DNA from 4 places in the Alteromonas sp. DYW1 genome. Region 3 is predicted to be linked to each of the others. Evidence: predicted binding sites of a transcription regulator. Region 3 holds the regulator's gene; each other region holds the start of a gene.
What was found. The regulator sigma-54, encoded in region 3, starts transcription at its own class of promoters, with help from an activator protein. The targets are predictions, from matches to a motif close to GTTGGCACGNNNNTNGNNT.
Positions count from the first base shown of each region.

Region 1 (5,586 bases), 1.8 Mb from region 3:
GCATATCCGATAAATTGACCCCTCCTCGAATGCATGCAGGCTTTGCCTTACAACCTCATTAGGTACGGAATGATTCTTTAATAGGCACGTACCAATCGGGGACAGGTTGAGTAGAGAGATTGGATACACCATTGAGCAGACCATACTAAAAAGTAAAAAGGCGAAGCTAAACAGCTTCGCCTTTCGAATTTCGAGCATCCTTCTCTGCGTTCCTTTGCGACTAAAATCTTCCCGATTAAAATCCTTATACACCCCTTTCCATCTAATCTCACTCTTCCTAAGTGAGCTACTCTTCCTGAGTAGGTCCTTTCCATTATTCCAATAATCCCATTCATCCTTGCAATGGGGGTCTCTTCCTGAGACTGTCCAATCTAATCCACGTCTTCCTGACTCACTCCTTTTAAACAAGTCTTCCTGACTTGCAGCTCTAATCCTTAGAGCGTCCTGAGCTGTCCATATGTCTTCCTGACAAGTCGTGTTTCCTTGTGACGAGTTAAATATACGCGGATAAAAAAAATGTGCTGGGTGTATTTCAATAAGAAAGTGATGAAAAACGTAAGATAAGCTGGGGGAATTTATTAATTATATATTTTTCAATTAGTTATAAATTAACGGTGAGAAGGTTACCGAGTAAAAAAACCTCTATTACCTACGCTCATGTAAGCGATCTCCTACAAAGGATAGACCTGGAGTCAATCACAGGTCTAACCCTAAATATTATTGACTACGTGATCGAAACATTATGTAGCCAGTGATATGGCTGAAAGTAAGTTCTTGAATATGTTCGTAATGCCCACCTTTGAAGAAAGATAAGCACTTAGGAAGAGTCACAAACACCCCCACACCCTGACTTTTTGCGTCTTCAAGCATGACACTATCGATTGCACTCATCAGCACGTGGCCAAGTCCTTGATCCTGATAATCGGGATGCACACCAATAAACGACAGCATGTGATAATTCTCGGCTGGCATGCAAGCTCGCACTTTCTCTTCTTTTTCGATCATTTGCTTGGTGCCTAGAAAGCCTGCCGTTAACAGCATTTTTAAGCGCCAATGCCAATACCGTCCAGCCCCAAAGGCCGCATCAGGGGCAATAAGACAAGCCACCGCAATCAAGCGCTGGTCATCAAATAGGCCGATAATCGGTTGCTTGCCAATCCAAAACGCGTGGAGCTCTTCGCGGATTGCTGAGCGCAACCGATTCTCATAACCCTCGCGTTCAGCTTCAAATATGTCAACAAAAAGCGGGTCGTCAAAATACGCGTTATAAAGAATAGATGCTGCTACTTTAAGATCTTCAGCCGTAAGGTAACTGGCTTTCACTTGTGCGGGGGAAATTTTTACCGCTTGATGGCCCATCGAGTGCTCCTGACACATTGATAACTAACTTGACTAGTTTTCATACACTGGAGCTTTGTTAACAATTTGTAAAGCGGTAAATGTGAAAATTTAGTGGATTATTGCGCTAGCGCAATAAATCAGCGCTAACGCAGGATTTCACCGGTTACAAGTATTCGCGCAGAGCGGTTTCTCCCCACCCAACCAGTTGACCATTTTTGAAGACTAACGGTGTACATTCATCTTTGCTGGTAATGCCATCGCCATGGGAACGCTGAGTACGGTAATATAAAACCCGGAAATCAGAGCCATCACGTTGATAAAACTCATCGAAATCTGCCATTCCCATCCGTGAAGATACTGCTTCTAGCGTCATAGACGTATCTAATCGGCTGATATGACGGCGGTTGTTAGCTTCACGCTTCTCCCAGTCACCTTGATAATAACCATCGCCGTCGCCACCAACAGAAACGACACAACCTGATAAAAACAATGGCGCGCAAAGTGCACAAAGCAGTAATGATTTTTTAAGCATGAGCAATATTCCTTAGTGTTGCTATTAAGTGTTCAATCACAGCGGTGTTTACAAGATGCTTGCCAAATTTTTAACTTATTGTTTTAAATGAAATTTATATAAATATCATGTGAAAGCAATTCATGGCGATGAGTCTGCTTCGCTACTTTTTGGTGGATTTGACGAGGAACGGTGGAAAATCAACCAGCGAACAAGTGAAATTTAGTGTGCATCGAGCAAGCTAATACCGGTTGTATGTAGAGATCTTGATTCAGCTAGTCGCTGAACAACTGGATATGTTATTTTAGCGGCTTAGGTCATTTCTTTTTCTGTAACGAGTTGATTGCAATGATGTCTGCTTTACAACAACTATGCGTAGAACTATATGCGCAAGGATTAGAGCCCAGCTCCAGCCTGCTGCGGGCACGAGCCTTGAGTAAGCCTTCTCTGCCGCAGGCTATCGATGCTATCCGATGGTGGCAACAGCAAGACAAGTCCGCACTGTTGCAACGCTTCCAACTCGCGAATGCTGTGGACGACAGCAACGCAAATACGGTAGAGCCGAATACCACTGCCGTACTTGACCCACAGGCCGCGATAAACGAGGCCCTAAATCGCATCGCTCAGGTAGAACAAGATCTGTCAGACATTAAGCAACTTTTAAAAGGCATTCAACGCGATGCCTAATCATTCTGCCAATGGTTGCAACGTTGCTAAGAACTCAGCCATATCTTGTGCTAATACTTGCTGCGCGGGTTTACCCACTGGCTCAAGCACCACTTGCCCCGAGGCGTTATCTACGCTAACGATGAAATCTTCCTCATCAGTAAGCGCAAAAAATAGTGTTTCGGGTTGCTTTAATTGCCGTTTCATCAGCACATGACCGATTAAATTTTGCTGTAACCGCTCGGCATCATCATCATTCCAGACTTGCAATAAGGTCAATTTCCCCTGTGGCGCTTGGGCTTCAATATGATCGCTGTAATAGCGAGAGAAATAGGCTTTAAACTGCGGGTCCAACGTTAATTCCAGCGCTTGCTCCATGCCCTCAAAACCGCGCGGCTGTTGTTGTAATACCGGCTTCCAGAGCGCCAGTTCACCTGCTGCTACAGACTCCGTTACACACAATGACTGCCAGTCAGGATCAAATTCCGTGCGTTTTTCGTTGGGCAACGCAGTAAACCGCGCAAAAAATTCATCTAATGCCTGATTTAATTTTTTTTCTATCAATGTAAGCTCCTGTGCGATCTGCTGGTATCATACCGCGAAACGCTCAATCGTAGTAAGCATTACCTCTATGACAAAGAAACCTATTGAACAAGACGCCATGCATGCGTTAGTGCTAGGAAAAGCTGTTGATTATCAAGAGCACTACACGCCTGACTTATTACAAGCAGTACCGCGCAGTATAAACCGTGCTGAAATCCAATTAAGTGACGACGCCCTGCCTTTTCGCGGAGTGGATATATGGAACGGTTACGAACTATCCTGGTTAAACCCCAAAGGCAAACCCTGCATTGCTATACTGCAATGCTCAGTGCCGGCCACATCGCCAAATCTCATCGAGAGCAAATCTTTTAAGTTATATTTAAATAGCTTTAATCAATCCAAATTTGCCTCGCAAAACGAGGTGCAGATGATTATTCAGCAAGACTTGAGTGCCTGTGCCGGGCAGCCCGTCGACGTGACCTTAATCTCGCCCCGCGACTTCAATCAAGTTGCCATTCATCCAATGACGGGGAATTGCATCGATGATTTAGATGTTAGCGTTGAGCACTATGATTACGCGCCATCTTTATTACAATATGAAGCTGAACATGGCACTGAAACACTGGTTAGTCATTTGCTTAAATCCAATTGTCTGATCACCAACCAGCCCGATTGGGGCAGTGTCTTAATCCACTATAAAGGTCCAAAGTTAGTCCATGAGGCTTTACTGAAGTACTTGATTTCCTTTCGTCAGCACAATGAATTTCATGAGCAATGTGTCGAACGCATATTCCTCGATATCTATCGTTTATGTAAGCCTGAAAAGCTAACAGTATACGCGCGTTACACTCGACGTGGTGGCTTGGATATCAACCCCTTCCGTTCCAACTTTGAAGCTCCCTACGCAAACTGGCGTCTGGCACGGCAGTAGACATGTAACAAAGATTGTTTAAGCATTGACCTCCGTGTTTTTTCGGGCAATGCTTAGGCTATCGGGTGGACGCGAAACAAGAAGGGTCGCTTGGAGCAGAAACAAATCGAGTCGCTCACAAAACACAATGAGCAACTGGCACAATTTATTATTCGGCTGTCGAAGTTCTATGAAGGTGCGAATAAACAAATTGACCACGAATTGCAGATTTTACGTGGGCATATCTCAGGCAAGCCAAATATCACACTGGCTACAGTAAGTATCGGTAAACTTAATAAGTTACTGATGCAAAATGCTGATAGCCTCAAAAAACAAACATCACAAACCATCAGCCGTTTAGAGTCGGCGATCAAACGCTTACAGGGTGTGGCATCAATTCCGCCTAATTTAAAAAGCGAAACGGCACGGTTTCTTTCCTCGTTAAGCATGCACAGTGGCGATATGTTTGCGTCACTACCGCAATTTGAAAAGGCCATAGGGCTATATCAGCAAGCCTTGGACAATACGCAAACCGAGAATGCCAGCGAGCCACAAGCAAAACCCTCCAAAGCGGAGGCTAAGCAAAGTAACACACCGATAGATGCAGCCTTGCATGCAACCATTAGCAAGGAGTTACAACAACTCATCGAGCCGTACTATCAAAAAAATCCTGGCGACCAGCGTCTCGAGGATGTGCGCAATAAATTAATCAACGGCTTGTCACCGAATCAACTCATGGAATGTTGTCTGATCTTTATTCGCTTGATTGTTAAAGAAGTGATTAAGGAAGCTGGCGTCAATGGCAAAATCGTCGATCAACTTCACCGTTCATTAGTGAAAATGAATAAGGAAGTCACCTCGACCTTGAGTGCGGCACAAGAAAAACTCAACTTGCGCGTCGCACAAGACAATTCTTTGCAAACCCACATTGATGATTTGGGTGAAGTGGTTACCGATTCGAAAGACTTAGAACTCCTCAAGCAACAGGCGCAGCAATACTTAACCAAGATGCAAACGACGCTAAATGAGCGTCAGGAAAGCGATAAAGAAGAGCAGCAAGCGCTAATTAACCTTTTGGAAAACCTCCAGCGCGAACTTAATGCAATGGAAACGCAAACGCTGCAATATCGCAAAAAATTAGCTGACCAACGTGCGCAAGCGCATACCGACCCACTCACTCGTGTACCCAATCGTATTGCCTATAACGAGCGCATGGAGCAAGAATATAATCGCTGGCAACGGCATAATACCGCGCTTAGTGTTGCCATTGTCGACATTGACCACTTTAAGCAGATCAATGACAAATATGGCCATGCCGCAGGCGATAAAACCTTACAAGTCATTGCCAAACATTTACGCAGTAATCTGCGTAAAACCGATTTTCTCGCGCGTTGGGGTGGTGAGGAGTTTGTGGTGTTATTCCCAGATAGTTCAGTGACGGACATTCTACCGCCATTAGAGAAACTACGAGAAAAGCTGGCCGCTTTGCCCTTTAAATTCAAACAACAACCCGTCAGTATCACCGCATCTTTCGGGGTCGCTCAATTCGTTAAAGGCGATACCATCGAAAGCGTCTTCGAACGCGCAGATGCTCACCTTTATAAAGCCAAGAAGA
Region 1 is NZ_CM186038.1:2,757,737-2,763,322, forward strand. Features, by position in the region: gene AC121Z_RS12375 (DUF3301 domain-containing protein) at 1-18, shown strand, start outside; gene AC121Z_RS12380 (GNAT family N-acetyltransferase) at 718-1,359, opposite strand; gene AC121Z_RS12385 (DUF3192 domain-containing protein) at 1,505-1,873, opposite strand; gene AC121Z_RS12390 (hypothetical protein) at 2,201-2,539, shown strand; gene syd (SecY-interacting protein) at 2,540-3,082, opposite strand; gene queF (NADPH-dependent 7-cyano-7-deazaguanine reductase QueF) at 3,150-3,992, shown strand; gene AC121Z_RS12405 (GGDEF domain-containing protein) at 4,083-5,586, shown strand, end outside.
Region 1: AC121Z_RS12385 (DUF3192 domain-containing protein) is a predicted target of sigma-54. The motif match lies at 1,922-1,940, and genes of this name have one in related genera.

Region 2 (5,586 bases), 1.6 Mb from region 3:
TCTTCTGGTGGTAAGTCATATAAGTCCTTATCCATAGAATCACCAGGATGGATCTTATTCTTAATCCCATCAAGTCCAGCCATCAACATTGCGGTAAATGCAAGGTAAGGGTTGGCCGTTGGGTCAGGGAAGCGAACTTCAATACGACGAGCTTTATCGCTAGTTACGTAAGGAATACGAATCGACGCGGAACGGTTACGAGCAGAGTATGCCAACATCACTGGCGCTTCAAACCCAGGAACTAGACGCTTGTATGAGTTAGTTGAAGCATTAGTGAATGCATTGATGGCGCGCGCATGCTTGATGATACCGCCAATGTAGTACAGAGCTTCATCAGACAAGCCTGCATATTTGTCACCGGCGAAGATGTTCTTGCCATCTTTGCTGATTGATTGGTGGCAGTGCATACCAGAACCGTTATCACCAACGAGTGGCTTCGGCATAAACGTTGCTGTTTGCCCATAGGCATTCGCAACATTATGTATAACGTACTTGTACACTTGGATTTCGTCTGCCTTAGTCACCAATGTATTGAACTGACAAGCAATTTCATTTTGGCCAGCCGTTGCAACTTCATGGTGATGTGCTTCGACAACTAAGCCCATTTCTTCCATAACTAAACACATTGCCGCGCGAGTATCATGTGCTGAATCTACTGGTGGGACAGGGAAGTAACCACCTTTTACGCCTGGACGGTGAGCCAGGTTACCACCTTCAAAATCCGCACCGGAGTTCCATTTTGCTTCTTCTGAATCAATTTTGTAGAACGAACCCGCCATATCTGTGTGGAACTTGACGTCATCAAACAAGAAGAACTCTGGCTCAGGGCCGAAGAACGCAGCGTCACCAATCCCTGTCGATTTTAAGTATTCTTCTGCACGACGCGCCACTGAGCGTGGATCACGCTCGTAACCTTGCATGGTTGAAGGCTCGAGAATGTCACAACGAATATTCACTTGAGTTTCTTCTGCAAATGGGTCCAATACTGCACTGGTAGGGTCTGGCATCAGGATCATGTCTGACTCGTTGATACCTTTCCAACCTGCAATTGATGAGCCATCAAACATTTTGCCTTCTTCAAAAAACTCTTCATCGACTTGATGGGTTGGGATAGAAACGTGCTGTTCTTTACCTTTTGTGTCGGTAAAGCGTAAATCAACGAATTTCGCTTCGCTTTCTTTGATTAATTCTAAGGCCTTTGCTACTGACATGGTGTCCTCCAGGTTATAGGCGTTAATTTATAAAGTACAAAACTCTTTGGTCATTCGCACTGCGATATTCATGCCATGACATAATGGCCGGTCTAACCCGCATTGCTACATTCAAATTTATTCTCTGCCTTCTTGCGATGCACCAAAATGATGCAATCGTGCATTGTCTTGGTGCTTTTGAGCGTTGCGGGCTGCTAGTTAATGAGTCCTAGCATAGTCGTTAATTGCCAGATGTGTAAAACTTTAATCAGATTAATTGGGCAGATTCGGTTTTTGCTTAAGTTGATGGGGCAGTTTGGCTATTCTTGCGGGTCAGGTGTGTGTTTGCCAGAAGCTAAACCATAAAAAATTAGCTCAGTTGTTTAAATCTTCATCGCAATATCGCGCAGAAATCTGTACAATCCGCGCTCTTTAACTTACTGGCACATCCATTGCGTTTAGCGAAGGTAACAGTAAGGTGTTTTTCAGCCCTTTTTTTGGCATTAGGTAATGAACAAGACTGACATTAGCAAATTACGCAATATTGCGATTATTGCCCACGTTGACCATGGTAAAACGACTTTGGTTGATAAACTTCTCCAGCAATCCGGAACCTTAGAAGGTCGTGGTGAAGCGCAAGAACGCGTAATGGACTCCAATGATATTGAGAAAGAGCGCGGGATTACTATTCTTGCCAAGAATACGGCAATCAACTGGAATGATTACCGTATCAATATTGTTGACACTCCCGGACACGCCGATTTTGGTGGTGAAGTAGAACGGGTAATGTCGATGGCTGACAGTGTATTGCTGCTTGTCGATGCGCAAGAAGGGCCTATGCCACAAACGCGTTTCGTAACCCAAAAGGCCTTTGCTCAGGGTTTAAAGCCAATTGTGGTCATTAACAAAATTGATAAGCCGGGTGCTCGTCCTGATTGGGTAATGGATCAAGTTTTTGATTTGTTTGATAATTTGGGTGCTACCGACGAACAGTTAGATTTTCAGGTGGTGTATGCGTCTGCGTTGAATGGTTGGGCGTCAATGGATGCTGACGATCCGGCAACTGATATGACGGCATTGTTTGAAACTATCGTTGATAAAGTAGAGCCGCCAGCCGCAGACCCAGAAGGCGCGTTCCAAATGCAAATTTCTCAGCTCGACTACAACAGCTATGTTGGTGTTATCGGGGTTGGGCGGGTAACTCGTGGTACGGTGAAATCGAACCAGCAGGTCACAATTGTCGGCGCTGACGGCAAAAAACGTAACGGTAAAGTAGGTCAAGTCCTTGGCTATTTGGGGCTTGAGCGTCATGAAGTTGAATCAGCTTCTGCGGGCGACATTATTGCGATCACGGGTCTTGGCGAGTTAAAAATTTCCGATACCGTGTGTGACATCAATACGGTTGAAGCCTTACCGCCCCTGTCAGTAGATGAACCCACAGTAACCATGACTTTCCAAGTGAATACGTCGCCTTTTGCTGGTAAAGAAGGTAAATACGTGACGTCACGTAATATCTTGGAACGTTTACATGCTGAACTTGTTCACAACGTTGCGTTACGCGTAGAAGAAACCACTGATCCGGATAAATTTCGCGTATCAGGCCGCGGTGAATTGCACTTGGGTATCTTGATTGAGAACATGCGTCGTGAAGGCTATGAATTAGCGGTTTCACGCCCAGAGGTGATTTTACGCGATGTAGATGGTGAGGTGCATGAGCCTTATGAAACCCTAACTATCGACTGTGAAGAGCAACATCAAGGTTCGATTATGGAACAGCTGGGTATGCGGAAAGCTGAGCTGAAAGACATGTCGCCCGATGGTAAAGGCCGTGTCCGTCTTGACTTTGTCATTCCAAGTCGCGGGTTAATTGGTTTCCAAACCGAATTTATGACACTAACGTCAGGCTCTGGTTTGTTGTACCACACGTTTGACCATTATGGGCCGCATAAAGGTGGCAATATTGGGCAGCGTAAGAATGGCGTTTTAATTGCTAATGCACCAGGTAAGGCGTTGACCAACGCATTGTTTAACCTGCAAGAACGCGGGCGCTTATTCATTGGTCACGGCGTTGAGGTATATGAAGGCATGATCATAGGTATTCATAGCCGCGACAACGACCTAACCGTTAATGCTTTGAAAGGTAAGCAGTTAACCAACGTACGAGCTGCTGGTACTGATGAAGCACAAACGCTTGTGCCGCCCATTAAAATGACATTAGAGCAAGCGCTTGAGTTTATTGATGATGACGAATTGGTTGAAGTTACGCCAGAGAGCATCCGTATCCGTAAGAAGCTTTTGACTGAAAACGATCGTAAACGTGCGAGTCGGAGCAAAGATAAAGCATAAAGCGCTTTGCTGAAGTCGTAATAAGAAGCCGTTGATTGTTAGCAATCAACGGTTTTTTTTCGCTCAAATTTAGTGTCAATTAATGGTTGTGTTACGCTCGCGATTACGCAAATGATAGCGTTCATGATCCATTAATTGGTTTTCGGCAACTATTCGTTAGAGACAACTATGGACTTACAATTAATCGGCTACATAGCAGCAATTTGCACTAGTATGTCATTTTTACCACAAGCGATAAAAGTCATTAAAACGCAAGATACTGCGTCTTTGTCCTTATCAATGTATTCGGTTTTTTCCTTTGGGGTTTTAATGTGGTTGATCTACGGTATCGTCTTGCACGACGCGCCTATGATCATCGCCAATACGATAACCTTATTTTTTGCGCTGATCATACTGTCGATGAAAATCTATCATCGGTTGCAAGCGCGCGCCTGAGCGCGCGTTGCGTTAACTTAAATACTAGCCGCGAGCTCTGCACCTTGCCGGATAGCGCGTTTTGCATCAAGTTCAGCTGCCACATCAGCACCACCAATAATGTGTACCTGCATGCCTGCACTGGTGAGACTATCTTGGAGTTCTCGCAATGGCTCCTGACCCGCACAGATGATGATTGAATCGACGGCTAAGACTTTGGGTTTATCGCCAACCCTTATGTGCAAGCCTGCATCGTCGACCTTCTCGTAACTGACACTATTGATCATTTGTACTTTATGGTTGGCTAACGAAGCGCGATGCACCCAACCAGAGGTCTTACCTAAGCCTTTACCAACCTTTGTTGTTTTACGTTGCAGTAAATAAACCTCGCGCTCTGGCTCTGGTAGTTCTGCTGGTTTCAGTGCGCCCGGTTGAGAATAGTCTTTATCAACTCCCCAATGTGACATCCACTTGTTTAGGTCTGTGGTTAGATGCTCGTTTTCAACTAAGTATTCAGCAACATCGAAACCAATCCCTCCTGCGCCAATGATTGCCACGCGCTTACCTACGGGTTTGTGATCACGCAGTACATCCAAGTAACTCATAACGGATGGATGGTCGATCCCAGGAATAGTGAGGTTGCGCGGCTTGATCCCTGTTGCCATAACCACATGCTCAAAGCCTTTTTCCTTAAGCAGTTTTGCATCCACTCGGGTATTGAGATGCAAAGAAACGCCGGTAGTTTCGATGCGGCGTTGGAAGAATCGCAAGGTCTCGTAAAACTCTTCTTTGCCAGGTATTTGCTTTGCATAGTTGAATTGCCCACCGATTTGATCCGCTTGCTCAAATAGATGTACATCATGGCCGCGCTCTGCAGCGTATGTTGCGAAGGCTAGTCCAGCCGGGCCAGCGCCAATCACCGCGATAGATTTTGGCTGTACTACGGCTTTGAAAATGAGCTCGGTTTCATAACAGGCCTGAGGGTTGACTAAGCAACTAGCGCGCTTTTGCTCAAATGCATGATCCAAACACGCCTGATTGCATGCAATGCAGGTATTGATTAGATCCGACTCATTGCGCTCAGCTTTAATTACAAAGTCAGGATCCGCGAGGAATGGCCGTGCCATAGAAACCATGTCAGCGTGCCCCTCAGCCAATACTTGTTCAGCCACCTCTGGCATATTGATCCGGTTTGTCGTGATCAACGGGATCGACACTTCTTGTTTCATGCGTTGTGTGATCCAAGTAAATGCGGCACGTGGTACAGAAGTGACAATGGTTGGTACGCGTGCTTCATGCCAGCCGATACCCGTATTAATAAGCGTTGCGCCAGCCTGTTCAATGGCTTTAGCCAGATACACTACTTCTTCCCATGGGGCGCCGCCTTCAACTAAATCGAGCATGGACAAGCGATAAATAATGATAAAGTTACTTCCCACTTTTTCGCGTGTTTGACGCACGATTTCGACGGCTAAACGAGCTCTGTTTTCAAGACTACCGCCCCATTCATCATCGCGTTGATTGGTACGCTGACAAAAGAATTGGTTAATTAGATAGCCCTCTGAACCCATCACTTCAACACCATCATAGCCAGCCATTTGGGCATAATGGGCACAGTTAACATAATCCTTGATCG
Region 2 is NZ_CM186038.1:2,965,509-2,971,094, reverse strand. Features, by position in the region: gene glnA (glutamate--ammonia ligase) at 1-1,211, opposite strand, end outside; gene typA (translational GTPase TypA) at 1,701-3,536, shown strand; gene AC121Z_RS13330 (SemiSWEET transporter) at 3,705-3,971, shown strand; gene AC121Z_RS13325 (oxidoreductase) at 3,989-5,586, opposite strand, start outside.
Region 2: glnA (glutamate--ammonia ligase) is a predicted target of sigma-54. The motif match lies at 1,271-1,289, and genes of this name have one in related genera.

Region 3 (5,586 bases):
GAGTCGCCGCGCGGGCATGCAAACCTAACTTGTTGACGATGGTTACAGTCTCTTCAATACGCGCCATAAATCCCTCTACCGATTCAGCTCACGATGGCGGATCTGCACATCAGGATGAATATCTTGAAAGGTCCGCGCTAAGCATTCAGTTACGTACACCGAACGATGTTGACCACCAGTACAACCAATCGCAACTGTCACATAGCTACGATTATTGCGCTCTAAATGCGGTAACCACGTCGAAATAAGGTTCTGGATCTGCCAAACAAATTTGGTGACAATCGGCTGCGAACCTAAAAACTGTTCAACCGGTGAATCTAAGCCCGTTAGGTGTTTAAGATCGGGCTCCCAATGGGGGTTAGGTAAAAACCGGGCATCGAAAACGTAATCGGCATCTTTGGGAATACCATATTTGAAGCCAAAACTCTCGAAGACCAAAACCAAACGAGAACTCTTTTTTCCCAACACTCGCTCACGGATCAATTCAGCTAGCTGATGGACGGATAGTTTGTCAGTGTCCAGATAGAGATCAGCGCGTTCAGCAATTGGAGCAAGTAACTGTTTTTCGGCAATGATGGCGTCTGAGAGTGAACGATTTTCCTTTGACAGTGGATGTAAACGTCGGGTTTCACTGAAGCGTTTAACTAGCTCATCATCGCTGGCGTCTAAATAGATGACGTTCATGTCCCATGCGTCAGGGAGATAATTAAGAATTTCTACAAGTTCATTGGGATCTTTTGGCAAGTTGCGAACATCAATGCTTACCGCGACAAGGTCATACTCATCGACCACGGCATGTGTCAGGGTGGGGAGTAGATTGACGGGTATATTATCAACACAATAGTAACCTAAATCTTCCAGTGCACGTAGCGCAATTGATTTCCCTGAGCCACTGCGACCGCTGACAATAATAAGTTTCATGTGAACGTATCAATTCCCTTAGATTAATGTGTACAGATTAGGCCAAAGCTTGCAGGATTTCATCACTTGTTTGCGCTTTGCGGATTAATTTAACCCGATCTTTGTCTGCTAACTTCCCAGCAACGCTCGCCAACGTTTGCAAATGGCCGTCAGCTTGATCTTCTGGCACCAGAATAGCAAAGAAAATATCGACGGGTTTATCGTCGATAGCGTCAAAATCGATTGCAGGCTCACTGGTTACTACGATTGCCATAACGTTACTCAAGCCCAACAAGCGACCATGTGGGATAGCAATACCATTGCCGATTCCAGTGCTTCCCATGCGTTCACGTTGCATGAGAGCAGCGAGAACTTTATCTTGGTCAATATCGGGATTATTGTCCGCAGCGAGTTGGCTAATGATTTCTAGAATTCGTTTTTTGCTATTACACTGAACCGCACATTGCGTGCGGTTCGTGCTTAATATTGTTTGTAGGTTCATGGTTTATTAAAAAACTCCAAATCTCCAAGATGGAGAGGACCGCTTTAATGCTTTTTCAGCTTTTCCTTATGCCGGATAACCTGACGATCAAGCTTATCTATCATGCTATCAATCGCTGCATACATATCAGTATCTTCCGATGATGCAAATATCTCCGCACCACTCAGATGCACAGTTGCTTCAGCCTTTTGATTTAACTTTTCCACATTTAATATCACGTGCACGTTGGAAATATGGTCAAAATGTCGTTCCAACTTTGAAAATTTGGTGTCGACGTAATTGCGGAGCGAATCGGTAATATCAACGTGGTGACCAGTTAAGTTAATTTGCATATATCGTCTTCCTTCTTGTTCGAGCTATTAGAGTAAACTCTTACGTTGATTGGACGGGGGAATCGCGAGCGATTCACGGTATTTTGCTATTGTCCGACGGGCCACTTGTATACCTTGGTCCGCCAACAATTGAGCAATCTTGCTATCACTCAGTGGCTTGCTCGGTTTTTCGGCTGCCACCAGCTTCTTAATTAATGCACGTATCGCCGTAGAGGAGCATTCGCCACCCCCGTCAGTCGCAACGTGACTAGAAAAAAAGTATTTCAGTTCAAAAATGCCGCGCGGGGTGTGCATATATTTTTGCGTTGTTACCCGTGAAATGGTTGACTCATGCATATCTACCATTTCAGCCACGTCATTTAACACCATGGGTTTCATCATTTCTGGCCCATGCTCAAAAAAGCCAATTTGCTGCTGCACGATACAGTTAGCCACCTTTAATAATGTTTCATTGCGGCTTTCTAAACTCTTTATGAACCACTTAGCTTCTTGCATATGCGAACGAATAAATTGCGAATCGCTGCTGTTGCGCGCGTTGCGACTCATGGCAGCATATTGCTGGTTTATACTTAGTTTAGGCAAACTGTCTGGATTTAGCTCGACATTCCAGCGACCATTTTTCTTACTGACTGATACATCCGGAATAACGTATTCTGGCTCCTTCGTAATCAGCGCACTGCCTGGACGCGGATTAAGCGTTTGCAATAAGCGTAGTGCCTCTCTTAGCTCTTCTTCCTTTAGTCTGCTTTTGCGCATCAAAGTTCGATAGTCTTTACTGCTTAACAGATCAGAAAATTCGATGAGAATTTGCTTGGCTTCTGCTACCCAAGGAGTGTCAGGCGCAAACTGGTTAAGTTGGACTAACAAGCATTCCTGCGGTGTGCGAGAGCCAGAGCCGATAGGATCAAACATTTGAATGCGTTTCAGCACACACAAGACTTCATCTTCTTCAACCTGCTCGTCCGTTACGTCATCATTCACACTGGCGAGAATATCTTCAACTGTGCAGGTTAAATAACCTGATTCGTCAATCGAATCGATGATTGCAATGGCGATGGCGCGATCGACTTCGCTAAAAGGAGTCAAGTCCATCTGCCACAGCAAATGGTCCTGTATATTGTCGGTGGTTTCCCCCTGAAAAACCTGGTCATCATCACTACTTGAAGACATTGGTGCTGGTGCCGATGAAGCACTGTAGTATTCATCCCAAGTACTATCGATGGGCAACTCATCCGGCAAATCGGCCTTTTCAAGCGCATCACCACTTTCAAGTGAATCATCACTGGAATTCGCCGTTGGCTCTTCCTTTTCCTTACTATTGGTCTGCAGATCACTGTTGCTGTCTGGCTCGTGAACCTCTTCTAACTCGAGTAATGGATTAGAATCAAGCGCCTCTTGGATTTCGGTTTGTAAGTCGAGCGTCGATAACTGCAGCAGTTTGATTGCTTGCTGCAACTGCGGCGTCATCGTAAGTTGTTGACTGAATTTAAGCTGTAACGAGGGCTTCATTTATTGCTCTTTACTTCCCACACCATGTGTTGACGAACTCTGCTTTGCACAAATTATTATCGTTAGGTTAACTATAGCCTGAATTGCTCGCCGAGGTATACATCTCTCACTTTTTGATTTGCTAAAACCTCGTCTGCCGTACCTGCAGCGATTAACTCTCCATGACTAACAATGTACGCTTTCTCACAAACATCAAGGGTTTCACGGACGTTATGGTCAGTTATCAAAACACCGATACCGCGCTCGCACAGGTGCTGAATAATTTTTTTAATGTCGTTGACCGAGATAGGATCAACTCCAGCAAACGGTTCATCAAGCAAGATAAATTGTGGGTTGGCGGCCAGAGCTCTGGCAATTTCAACTCGGCGTCTCTCCCCCCCCGACAAGCTCATTCCAAGACTGTTGCGAATATGATTAATATTAAATTCGTCGAGCAATGCATCTGCCTCTTGCTCCCGCTGAATAGTGGTTAATTCTTTGCGAGTCTGCAAAATAGCCATGATATTTTCGAGCACCGTTAATTTACGGAAAATCGATGCTTCTTGCGGTAAATAGCCGATACCTTGACGCGCCCGCTCATGCATGGGCAACAAAGTGAGTTCAGATTGGTCAATATAAATCCGCCCATGATCCAATGGCACTAGCCCCACAATCATATAAAACGTGGTTGTTTTACCGGCACCGTTAGGCCCCAGCAGGCCGACGATTTGACCGCTATCAACGCTGAGACTAACGTCTCTAACAACTTGTCTGGACTTATAAGATTTCGCTAAGTTCTGCGCGATCAGCGTAGCCATTATCGCGGCTCTTCCTGTTGCGGTTGCTCTTCTTCTGGCTCGTCGTCTTGCAGATCTTTAAACGTTTCTGGGCGAAATACGGTGGTAACCCGGCGCTCTTCATCGTTATCATTGCTTTGCGCAAGTAGCTGCTCTTTCTCCATATCAAATTGGATCAAATCACCTTGTACCATACTGCTGTCGCGCACCAACTGTGCTGAACCATCTAAGGTAATGGCGCGTGACGATACAGCATAAGTAATTGAATTCGCCTGCGCCGTTACTCGACTGCCATCATCCATATTTTGCGCGTACATTGCGGGGCGCCCACGTGCGATAAATATTTCGCGACCTTCACCTTCTGTGGCAATAACTTCAACCTCATCCGCATGAATTTCCATCGACCCCTGGGTAATATGAACATCATCCTTAAAAATAGAGGTTTTATTTTTACCATCGACAAACTGGCTTTTTGCATCCACTTTGATTGGTTGACTAAAGTCAGACTGCCCTGCCCACACGAATGTAGCAAACACGCCGTAGCCGAGAATCAAAATACTACGATAAACGGCTGTAAAAATCGGGGTCTGACTAATGCTATTAAAAAGGTTACGCAGCATACTAGAGGGCCTTGTTCGTGGGTGAATATACAGTCTGGACATGCTGTTGTAATTCATAAGTCTTATTCGTGAGATCCGCATTCAATCCATCGCTCTGTATTTGGTAATCCTCACCAATGATGGTGACTGCTTGATCAGATGTCATTATTTTAGTCGTTAAGTCTATTTGAAGGAACTCCGTTGCAATAGTTTTTACGAATTCCTCGTCATTCAGACTCCGAATGGTCACATTTCGTTCAAGTTGAATGCGATTGTCGTCATACAAGGTGCCTTCTTCAGCCGTTACCTGCCAGGGCGTATCCTCATCGTCCATGTAAATGGTATATTGTGGTTGCTTAAAGTAAACAAAACCAAGCTGTTCGAAGTGCTCCATTTGTTGGGCAAATATGCGGTGGCTAAGCTTACCCGATTCATCGTAGATTGCACTGCGTAAGTTTTTTGCTTGATAGGTCGGTTTATAAGCGTCTTCTTCATTTTCTACCGTGGTCACTGAATCTTCCTTTAACCACGTTGGGATGTAGGTAGCTAGGGCAAGGATAAACAACGCCGAGATACTATATCCAAGCCGATTCACACGCTAGCTCCGGTAAAATTATCCAGTTGTCCATGAATTTGCAAGAGCACATCGCAAACTTCTCGCACCGCGCCAAAACCACCGCGAGCAGATGTTGTCCAGCGCGCTTGCTGGGTAACTAGTGGATGAGCATCCGCAACCGCAATCGGCACCGCACTGAGTGCAAACATCCCTAAATCTGGTACGTCATCACCGATTGCAGCGACTTGCTCTGCAGTGAAATTTGTCACCTCAAGGATTTCTTGTAGTGCCTGCGCTTTGTTCTCTTGCCCTTGCACAATAAAATTGGTGTTTAATGCCTGCATCCGCTGGGCCACGATTCTCGACTCGCGCCCAGTAATTACCGCAGTTCTAATGCCTATCCGTTGCAATG
Region 3 is NZ_CM186038.1:711,648-717,233, reverse strand. Features, by position in the region: gene AC121Z_RS03295 (HPr family phosphocarrier protein) at 1-67, opposite strand, end outside; gene rapZ (RNase adapter RapZ) at 76-921, opposite strand; gene ptsN (PTS IIA-like nitrogen regulatory protein PtsN) at 959-1,402, opposite strand; gene hpf (ribosome hibernation promoting factor) at 1,447-1,734, opposite strand; gene AC121Z_RS03275 (RNA polymerase factor sigma-54) at 1,762-3,243, opposite strand; gene lptB (LPS export ABC transporter ATP-binding protein) at 3,315-4,040, opposite strand; gene lptA (lipopolysaccharide transport periplasmic protein LptA) at 4,040-4,639, opposite strand; gene lptC (LPS export ABC transporter periplasmic protein LptC) at 4,641-5,213, opposite strand; gene kdsC (3-deoxy-manno-octulosonate-8-phosphatase KdsC) at 5,210-5,586, opposite strand, start outside.

Region 4 (5,586 bases), 330 kb from region 3:
AGCATTTTGATTATCGCCTTGGTCAAACAACAAGATCCCTTTGCGGTATAAAGCTGGTGAAGATTTGGGATTATCCGCTAGTACTCGATCAAGTGTTCTCTGAGCGCTACGAAGGTCCCCCGCTTTCATAAGCGAATCAACAAGAAGTAACCATAGGTCTTGATCTTGATACTTTGTGACAGAAACTCTTAATTTCTCCAACGCCACATTTCCGCGCCCGAGCATAATCATCGTTTCCATATAATTAGACCAGGTTGTAAATTTAACTGGGTTGTTAAGTTGCAAATAGGCCGACAAGGTCTTCTCTGCCGATTCAAAATCCTGCGCCACTGCTTGGATCTGTGCCTTTTCTAATAAGCGTTTTAGTTCAAATTCCTGATTATCGGTTTTACTTTCTTCAATGAAAGCGAGTGCACGATTATAATCTCCCTGCTGGGCAGATAGACGTGCCATCGACATCTTTACCGGCAATGGCTCTAGTGTTACGAGCTCTTGAACAGCGCTAAGGTAAATTTCAGCCTTTTGAGTAGCACCAATCAGAGTGACGGCCTCAAAGCGTCTTGCCAACGCTTCTTTCATTAATTCTGACACTGGTTCAGAGACTTCTAGTGGCTCAAGAATACTTGCAACTTTCTCATACTTCCCTTGACGCCGATATAATTCAGCCAAATCCAATAATACCAAAGGTACTTGCGTGTATGGCCTCGGGATTTTACTGACCGTCATTGCTAGTGCAACTTCAGCCTGTTCATTGTCGCCCTTTCTGATCCCCAACCATGCCATGTACTTAGCTGCCATTTCGTTGGGATTCTTATCCGTGAGAAGAACGCGTGCAAAGATTTGTGCAGCGACGTCATATTGTTGCTGCAATAAGCGTAATAGGCCCAATAAATTTGTTGCTGAATGAAAGTTCGGTTGAGCCTGAAGGATTGCCTGTAGCGTTAATTCCGCCTCTCGGTATTTTTCTTGCTTTAAAAGCTCGCTAGCCGCCAAATACATCGCCACAAAATCATTAGGGAAACGTTTTAGATAATTGGCTAAGGCAGTTGGACCACGGGCATCATTTTTCGAAAGTAACTGTCCAACTAAGCCTAATGCTTGTCTATCGCCAATATTCTTACTGACCTGTTCAGGCAGGGAGATACTGTCTAAATTAAAACCATTAAGCACCATATTCTGCCGTTGTAGGAACTGATAGAGCTCCGATTCATTCATATCGTAAATCGGCGCTGGAGTTTCAGTCACTATGCTCGCTCTCGCAATTAACGGTAATAACAGCATTGTGCTAATGATTAAAGCCACGTTAAACCTTATCTTCCTGCGATGCATATAATCTCCTTGATTAACTGTTTTAGGCGTAATTATTTTATGAACTCGCTAGCTTTTCCAAAATAGCTTTGGGCAATTGAGAACGGTATTTTTCACTAAAATTAATACTACTACTATTTACTGAATTTGCTACTTGTGCGTATGAAGCTGTATTACTTTTATACATTAAAGTTGGCTTAATCTTATCTTCACGTTTTGGCGCAGCCCAGCGCAGATCTAAAAAAGTAGATAGCTCTTTAGTCAACCCATTTGCATTGACGATATCCTCATAGCGGACTTCTATTATTGGACTCTCAACGCTCTCCTTCACCTTCTGCCAATGCGACTCAAGGCGAAGATAATGGGCAGTGACATGTTCAAGATCTTTTTGCCAAGGATGCGAATGTGCGAATTGACTAAAATAGCATGACAGGACATTGTCCAATGGGTTCCTTTGCACTTTTATGATGGGAGCGCGAGGAAACAACTGACTCAAAAGGGGCAAACGGACAAGGTTAGTAAGATTTTTATCAATGACATATGCCATTGATGAAGGCGATCCACCTTGTTCATTGATCACATAATACTCTTGTAACGTCTGCCTAATACTAGAAAGAGGTAACTGCGCATTATCTTTCAATTGCCACCAAGCCACACCACAGGTTTCGTAGATTAGCTGTTCTGCTTTCTCCATGGCAACTGACTCGTCCGCATTCGAGCATTGGTATTCTGTGAATATCAACTTCTCGAGTAGGGTGCTGCCACAGCGAGGGAAACCAACGATAAATACCGGAGAAATCATTGGGCCTTCGTCCGCATGCAGGATTGGCCAACGAATTGCGGCTATTTGGTTTAGTTCAGCATCGACGCTTGCTGATTGTAATTGAACCTCTTCACTCGTGAGCTTTATATGCATCCTATCGGCACTAGTAAGCGCCTCTTGCACTCGCCCTGTTGCACGCGCCACTAAAAGTCGCTCTGCCCAAAAATCCGCTGATAAATCATCTGAACCATGGGAAGCGAGTACAACTTCCAGAGATGCCCTAGCTTCGTCAAGACGGTTATTCCGGCGCTGCAAGCGTGAGTAAATAACTGCTACGTTCGGATCGGTGAAATCAGGTGATTTTATCTTGGCGAAGCAATCCTGTGCCTCGGTCAACTGATTATCCCTTTCTAAAAGACTCACACAGGTTAACTGTAATTCAACATCTTCTGAAAACTGTTGACTGGCTTTTTGGGCAAGTGAAGCCGCTTCATGTACTTGGCCTGCGGCAGATAAGGCGGTTATCGCCTGTAAATAATGCTGTTTTATACTAGGTTCTTGGGCAATCAATTGAGTGGCGAATTCCGCTGCTAGTTTATGTTCTTTAGCTTGCAACGCTAAATCAAATACGTGTCTCAGTGTGGGGACCGGCAGAGACGTAGCAGCTGATAGGTGTTTTAGCACTTTCTGAGCACATCGATATTGATGTAATTGCACTGCTAAAGCCGCCAGATTAATACTAAGCTCGGTGATGCGTAAACCCTGTTGATAAGCGCTACGAATAAGTTCAAAACCAATACTTTTTTGGCCACTCTTCCAACTCACTAGCCCTTTATAGTACAGAAAGTAATTATTATTCGAGCAGGTTTTTTCCAAGGCTTTAATGATTGCTCTAACCACTGACGTTTGGTTTTGTTGTAGAGCTCCTTTCAGGTGTAACGTTGCATCTAGCACTGAAATTTTCTTTGCTACTCCACTCCATGGCTTGCTTGATATTTTGAGCTCACAACATTGACTAGTGCGATTTTGGCTTCCACAGTGACGGCATTTCATAGATCAAATCTTACAACATACAAAAAAGGTAGCTTAACGCTACCTTTTTGAATGCTCAATTTTAAACTTACGCTTTACGTTTACGTCTAAACATTGCCAGACCTAGGAGGCCAGCTGCAGCGATTGCCAGAGTACCTGGCTCAGACACGCTAGGATCACGAGGGCGAGTGCTCAGATTAATGGTCACTGTACCTTGGTCAGTCAAAGAACCATCACTAGTACCAAATGTTGCTACATAAGTACCCGCTCCAAAACCACTTGAGTCCCAGTTAAACTGTAGTGTATTAGGATCGAACGTTGAACCGCCGACAGCACCACCTGTGCCAAGGAAAGAGATAAACGACGTTGTTAGTACATCACCCGCATTTGGATCTGTAACCACTAAGGTTTCAGAAATCGTGTCACCCACAAGTGCATTAATGACTACGTCAGTAATCGAAGGTGCTAGGTTTGCGTTTTGCGTATCAACAGTGTCAAACAACCAAACAAATTCTACAGAGCTACCGTCGGTCGCATTAATTTTGCCGCTAAACGCTTCATCCGCGCCGTCATTCGAGCCGTTGTCAGTGTACAACGCCGTATCGGTAGCAGAGATATTAATCTGCCCCGTTGCATCGATATCAAACCCACGCGCCTGAGAGCTCATACCACGCGATAAAAACGTGTCATCATATGTTAGGCCTACACCTACGGCATCTAAGTTGTCAGAATAAGCGCTGCCGCCAATCACTTGCTGCTGGATATTTTCAAGATCAAATTGAATTGGACTGTTGGCGGTGTTGCCGTCCCAAAAAATGGTCGAGGTCGTACCATAACCACCACCAGCATTCGGAACGCCACTTACCCAAGAAGACGATGACCAAGATAATGTATATAAACCAGCACCTGGCAATTGAAGCTCGAAATCTTCATTAATCTCGGCTCGGCGCGAGTCACTCAAATCTTGAGAAATCGCAATATCGCTGATAGATGTGTTGAATGAAGCCCCATCAGAGACAGTCACTATGCCGATACCGGAGTGCGGGAAATTACCAGCAGACGTTCCAGCTTGCAAACGCCAAAAAGACTTTGCGTCAATGGTTAACAGACCATTAGCATCTACACTTGGTACAACCGCAGCACCACGAAAGTGAGTCGCTTGTGCTGTTGAAGCTGCGAAAGCAGACGCCACTGCTGCGGCAACTAAAATCCCAGCTTGTTTATTTATTTTTAAAGTCATCAATCTATTCCTTAATCAATTTACGTGTATTGATGGTGAAAGCAAACACCATCTTTCGCTTGATTTTTATTTACATGCTTGATCCGTGCCAAAACTTAAATAACTGATTTTATTAGATTTTTATGTTGCAAGGTTAACGGAGTGTAAAATAAACTGACGATATTATGTACAAGTTTAATACTCTTGTACCACGTTCATTTCAAGCTAACATAAGCCGACTGTAATCTAATTATTTGCTCAAGGAGTATCTATTGGTCTAAGGTTAGCGGCGTAAATCCGCAGGATAAGGGGAGTCGCTTGGATAATTTGTCGGTCGTTCTGGTCATCGTTGGCTTGTTGTCAATTGGTTGCCAATACCTCGCTTACCGAGTAAAGCTCCCTGCGATCCTGTTTTTGTTACTGGCAGGGATCATTGTCGGTCCTGGCACCGATTTGATCAATGCAGATACGCTGTTTGGTGACTTACTTTTCCCGGTTGTCTCTCTCTCTGTTGCGATAATCCTATTTGAAGGTGCGCTAACGTTAAGATTTTCTGATATTAGTGGCCATGGCGCCATGGTGCGAAACCTTTGCAGTGTCGGCGTTTTTATCACTTGGATAGTCGCCACGCCTACAGCGCATTACGTATTAGGACTCAGTTGGGAATTAGCCGCACTATTTGGGGCGATAGTTACAGTTACCGGTCCAACCGTTATCGTTCCAATGCTGCGCACCGTTAGGCCGTCCGCTAAAATTTCCAATATCCTGCGCTGGGAAGGCATTGTTATCGATCCAATCGGTGCTCTTTTTGCAGTTTTAGTTTTTGAATTTATCTTAGCGCAGCAGGATGCCTTTACCCATACGCTAGTTGCCTTTGGTATCACAATTCTAGTAGGCGGTGTTCTCGGTAGCGCCAGTGGTTATTTGTTGGGCGTTGCGATCCGCAAACAATGGATACCTTATTACTTACAAAACACTGCCGTACTCACACTAATGTTAGCGGCGTTCGCATTTTCCAATGTGTTTGCGCATGAATCAGGACTATTAACCGTCACGATTGCGGGCATGATATTGGCCAACATGCGCAACGTAGATGTCGAGAGTATTCTTGAATTTAAAGAAACGTTGAGTGTGTTACTGATTTCGGCGCTGTTCATATTATTAGCGACGCGGATAGACTTCGCTGCAATTCAGGCCGTGGGCTTAGGTGCCGTCATCGTTATTGCAGCCATTATGTTCATCGCTCGCCCACTTTCAGTGGCAG
Region 4 is NZ_CM186038.1:378,760-384,345, reverse strand. Features, by position in the region: gene AC121Z_RS01745 (tetratricopeptide repeat protein) at 1-1,302, opposite strand, end outside; gene AC121Z_RS01740 (tetratricopeptide repeat-containing sulfotransferase family protein) at 1,367-3,025, opposite strand; gene AC121Z_RS01735 (PEP-CTERM sorting domain-containing protein) at 3,192-4,343, opposite strand; gene AC121Z_RS01730 (cation:proton antiporter) at 4,641-5,586, shown strand, end outside.
Region 4: AC121Z_RS01735 (PEP-CTERM sorting domain-containing protein) is a predicted target of sigma-54. The motif match lies at 4,418-4,436, and genes of this name have one in related genera.